One region of the Isoalcanivorax indicus genome, then DNA from elsewhere that is predicted to be linked to it. Evidence: predicted binding sites of a transcription regulator. Region 1 holds the regulator's gene; the other holds the start of a gene.

The links. Region 1 encodes PhoB, which activates phosphate uptake and scavenging genes when phosphate is short. Its sites were predicted from a motif close to TGTCATANNNNTGTCANA; they were not measured.
Region 2: the regulator PhoB is predicted to act here: its motif matches at 1,290-1,307, upstream of DKW65_RS06270 (glycerophosphodiester phosphodiesterase).

The regions. Positions count from the first base shown of each region.
Region 1 covers NZ_QGMP01000001.1:50,428-52,828, forward strand. Annotated here, with positions in the region: gene phoR (phosphate regulon sensor histidine kinase PhoR) at 1-766, opposite strand, end outside; gene phoB (phosphate regulon transcriptional regulator PhoB) at 803-1,504, opposite strand; gene ubiA (4-hydroxybenzoate octaprenyltransferase) at 1,600-2,401, opposite strand, start outside.
Region 2 covers NZ_QGMP01000001.1:1,357,332-1,359,732, reverse strand. Annotated here, with positions in the region: gene DKW65_RS06275 (LysR family transcriptional regulator) at 166-1,101, shown strand; gene DKW65_RS06270 (glycerophosphodiester phosphodiesterase) at 1,341-2,144, shown strand; gene DKW65_RS06265 (patatin-like phospholipase family protein) at 2,118-2,401, opposite strand, start outside.

The DNA.
Region 1 (2,401 bases):
GGACGCGTTTCTGCTCGGCGGGAGTCGAATCCAGCAGGGTTTCCAGATAGCCCTTGAGCACGGTCAGCGGCGTTTTCAGTTCATGGCTGACGTTGCCTACGAAATCCTTGCGCATCTGCTCCAGGTTATGCAGCCGGGTCACGTCACGCACGATGACCAGCCAATCTCCCGCCCCGAAGCGGGTGATGGTGAATTCCAGCATGCGGTGTTCATCGTTCGGCGATGGCAGCGTCAGAGGATGGTCGAAGTGGCCTTCCTTGAGATACGCAGCAAAGCGTGGGTCGCGGATCAGGTTGGTCAGCGTCTGCTGCTTGTCATGCGGTGCCTTGAAACCCAGCAGCCGGTCTGCCGCACGGTTCCAGTATTCGATCCGCCCCTGGCGATCAACCACGACGATGGCATCGCGCAGGGCGGTGATCGAGGTTTCGGCCCGGGTAATCAGGAATTCCAGCTCATCGCGGGCGGCTTTCTCGCGCCGCAACAGATGATACAGCCGGTCGAACAGGTCGCCCCAGGCGCCCCGGCTTTCCGGCGGCGGCTTGCCCTGCTCGTAGCTCACGACCCAGTGACTCAGGCGCATCAACTGGCGCAGGTTGAACGCCAGACAGAGGAGTGCGGCCAGCAGCACCGGCCAGAGGCTGTCCAGCATCAGCGACAGGCCTGCACCGGCCAGTACGAACAGGGCGATGCGGCGAAGCTCCTGGCGAACGGTGGGGGTCACCGGCTGACTCTCCATGCGGGTCGGGTGCCCGCTATTGTACGTCAATGGTTGCAATCCGTTTGCAGCCTGACTGCACCGGAATCAGGCGCGGGCGGTCTTGGTCGAAAACCGGTAGCCGGTGCCGCGCACCGTCTGGATAAAGCGGTCGAAGTCGTACGGCGCCAGCGCCTTGCGCAGGCGGCGAATGTGCACGTCGATGGTGCGGTCCTCGACATAGACGTTGGCACCCCACACCTGGTCCAGCAGTTGGGTACGGGAATAGGCGCGCTCCTGGTGGCTCATGAAGAACTCCAGCAGGCGGTATTCGGTGGGGCCCATGTCCACCGGCTCGTCGTTGGCGGTGATGCGGTGGCTGACCGGGTCCAGACACAGACCGTCGACCTCGATGGCCTTGTCGGCGGCCGCCGCGCTGCTGCGGCGCAGCACGGCCTTGATGCGGGAAATCAGTTCGCGGGTGGAGAACGGCTTGGTGATGTAGTCATCCGCCCCCACGTCCAGCCCCTGGATCTTGTTGTCTTCCTCGCTCTTGGCCGTGAGCATGATGATGGGGATTTCGCTGGTGGTCTCGTCGCGTTTGAGGCGGCGCGCCAGTTCGATACCGCTCACCGAAGGCAGCATCCAGTCCAGCAGGATCAGGGCCGGGCGCTCATCGACAATGATCTCGTGGGCGCGCTGGGCATTGTCGGCCTCCAGTACATCGAAGTCGGCCATTTCCAGGGCCACGGCAACCATCTCCCGGATGGCCGGCTCATCGTCCACGATCAGTAGGGTGTGCTTGCTCATGACAGCGTCTGCTCTGGCTTGTACATGCGCCCATTAGATGGCCGTTTCATGACAAGCATATGACAGTGGCGCGATTGGGGGTATGGCTGGGTTCCCTAGAGATACTGCAGCCACAGCCCGGCAAACAGCGCGGCGCCGACCCACTGGTTATTCAGGAAGGCCCGGAAGCAGCCGTCGGGCTGGCGCTCGCGAATCAGCCACTGCTGATAGACGAACAGCCCGGCCGCCACGGCCAGCCCGAGATACCAGGTCCAGCCGAAATCCAGCCCCCGGCCCAGCAACCACAGCGGCCACAGGGTCAGCGCCTGCAGCACCCCGATGATCAGCCGGTCGGCCTCCCCGAACAGGATGGCGGTGCTCTTGATGCCCACCTTCAGGTCGTCTTCCCGGTCACACATGGCGTACTGGGTGTCGTAGGCCACTGTCCACAGCAGCTTGGCGACAAAGATCAGCCAGGCCGCTGCCGGCACGGCTTCCGTTTCAGCGGCAAAGGCCATCGGAATCGCCCAGGCAAAGGCGGCGCCCAGGAACAGCTGCGGCAGGAAGGTAAAGCGCTTCATGAACGGATAGATGATGGCCAGCGCCGCCCCACCGAAGGCCAGATAGAAGGTGAAGCGGTTGAGCTGCAAGACCAGGATCAGCGCAATGGCCATCAACCCGGCAAACAGCATCAGCGCATCGCGCCCGCGCAAGGCCCCGGTGGCCAACGGGCGCGCCTGCGTGCGCGCCACATGGCCATCGAAGTGGCGATCAGCGTAGTCGTTGATGACGCAGCCTGCCGCGCGCATCACGATCACGCCCAGCGTAAAGACGATGATGGTGCGCGCCGACGGGCTGCCTGCCCCGGCAATCCACACCGCCCACAGTGTCGGCCAGAGCAGTAGCAGGGTGCCGATG
Region 2 (2,401 bases), 1.3 Mb from region 1:
TGCTTTTCGAAATATCGACTGCTCGTCTCGACGTGTCCCTGCCACGGAAATGTCGAACCCCAGCCGCCCGGCCTGTCATCCGAGTCACGCGTAAGCCTAATGACTCGCACACAGCGCGAAAACACAAACTGGGTTAAAGCTACTTTTCAAAAAGGCAGGGTTTCGATGAATTCAATAGCCGATCTCACCACTTTTGTCCTGGTCGTCCGGGCCGGGACACTGACCGAAGCAGCACGCAGACTCGGCTTGTCGGCGGCCTCCATCAGCAAGCGCATGACGCGCCTGGAGGAAGAGCTGGGCGTTCGCCTGCTCAATCGCAGCTCCCGCTCCATGAGCCTTACCGAGGAAGGCACCGAGCTTTACCACCGTCTGGTGGTGATCCTGGATGACCTCGATGACAGTATCTCGGCCATCGCCCGCAGCGGCGACAACGCCAAGGGCGTACTGCGCGTTGTCTCCACCTCGGGCCTGGGCCGTAACCGCATTGCTCCGCTGGTCTCGCAATTCACCAGTGAATACCCGGAAACCGCTGTCCAGCTGCACCTTTCCGACAAGCATGTGGATTTCATCCGTGAGGGCTATGACATCGCCATTACCATTGGTCAGCCGGGCGATTCCACCCTGATCGCGAAGCGTCTGATGCGTAATCGTTGCTACATCTGCGCCACTCCGGAGTACCTGGCCCAGTCGCCGCCATTGCGCCGCCCCTCTGACCTGAAACGCCACCGCTGCCTGGTGCTGGATTGCTATGGCTCCTTCCGCGACCTCTGGCCGCTGAGCGGCCCGGACAACCGCGAGATGGTCCGCGTCACCGGCAACCTGATTACCGATAGCGCAGAAACGCTGCGCGGCTGGCTGCTGGATGGCCAGGGTATCGCTCTGAAAAGCGAATGGGATGTCCAGGAGGAGTTACAGACTGGCAAGCTGGTCAAGGTACTGGATGGCTATACGGTGCCGAATCTGGACTTCTATATCGTCTATGCGGCGCGCAAGAATCTGCCGGCAAAAACCAAGTATTTCATCGACTTCCTTGAAGAACATGCTCAGGATGCCGGGCTGAACGCGCTGCGCTTTTCAGCGACGGATGACGATGACTGGTAGTTTATGAAAAGCAGCTTTTCTTTTTGTTCTGTTTTCAAGGCATTAGTCATTCTGTAATCTGAGCCGCGTGTGAGGGTATTCCGATACCTGTCGCATAAAGCGATCTCAACTGTTCCTGATATTTGATGAGTTATTGCATCAGACCCGCCCCCCGGCGGGCTTTTTTTGCCTGCTCTTTATTGCCGGAATGTCACCGCCCCGTCATAGTGTCGAGAAACTATTGAGGCATGCAGGGCCTTATGTCAGACATCCCCTATTTTCCCGCCATCGTCGGCCACCGCGGCGCCCGTGGTGAAGCCCCCGAGAATACCCTGGCCAGCTTTCAGGTTGCCGTAGACGCTGGCGTCAAGGCGATCGAGCTGGATGTCCGCATGTCCGCCGATGGCCAGTTGATTGTCGTCCACGATCCCAAGGTAGACCGCACTACCTGGCACACAGGGCCTGTACGGCAGTTCACCCAGGCCGAGCTGGGCCTGCTGGACGCACGCCGCAATACCCCCGGCTGGCACAGCCCCATCGGCATCCCCACCCTGGCGGAGGTTGTGGACCTGTGCCCGCCCGACATGGGCTTCCAGTTCGAGGTCAAGGGCGGCGACGATCGTGGCTACCTGACGCGCCTGGCCCACAATCTGCGTGTGCTGATCGTCGACAAGCGGATGCATGATCGCGTGGTGGTGACGTCCAGCCATACCGGCTTCCTGCGCATGATGGCCGTGCAGGCGCCCAATGTAATGCGCGGCTACGTCTGCGAGTACCGCTATCTGCAGCCGACGCGGCGTACAGCAGCGCTGGGCTGCCGCTGGCTGATCGCCCATTACAGCCTGGTCACGCCACGCATGATGCAACGGGCGCGCAAGCGTGGGCTGCGTGTGTCGGTGTGGACCGTCAATGACTTGCGTGAAGCCGAGCGGTTGGTGGCGTTGGGGGTGGACAGCATCATTACCGACTACCCCACCAGCTTCATTACCCACTTCACCAGCCAGGAACGCCGCCGCAAGGGGCCGCTTCCGCAGCCCTCACCCCCGCTGATCGAGGGGCTCTGAGGCCACGCTGCCGCTGATCTCGAAGAAGGCCCGGATTTCGTCCGCCCGGGCCAGGGCATCGCGGTGCCCCAGGGCCATCAGCTCGCGGCAGAAGCCGGGTTCGAACAGCAGGTAGCTGACCGCTGCGGCGCCCGCCGAGCGGGTACCGCCGGAACCGCGCAAGAAAAAGCGCAGCGTACGTGGCAGTTCACCGATATGAGCGGCGGCGATCTCGTCGATGGGCTGTGACGGGTAGATCTTCAGCACCTCGACCTCCC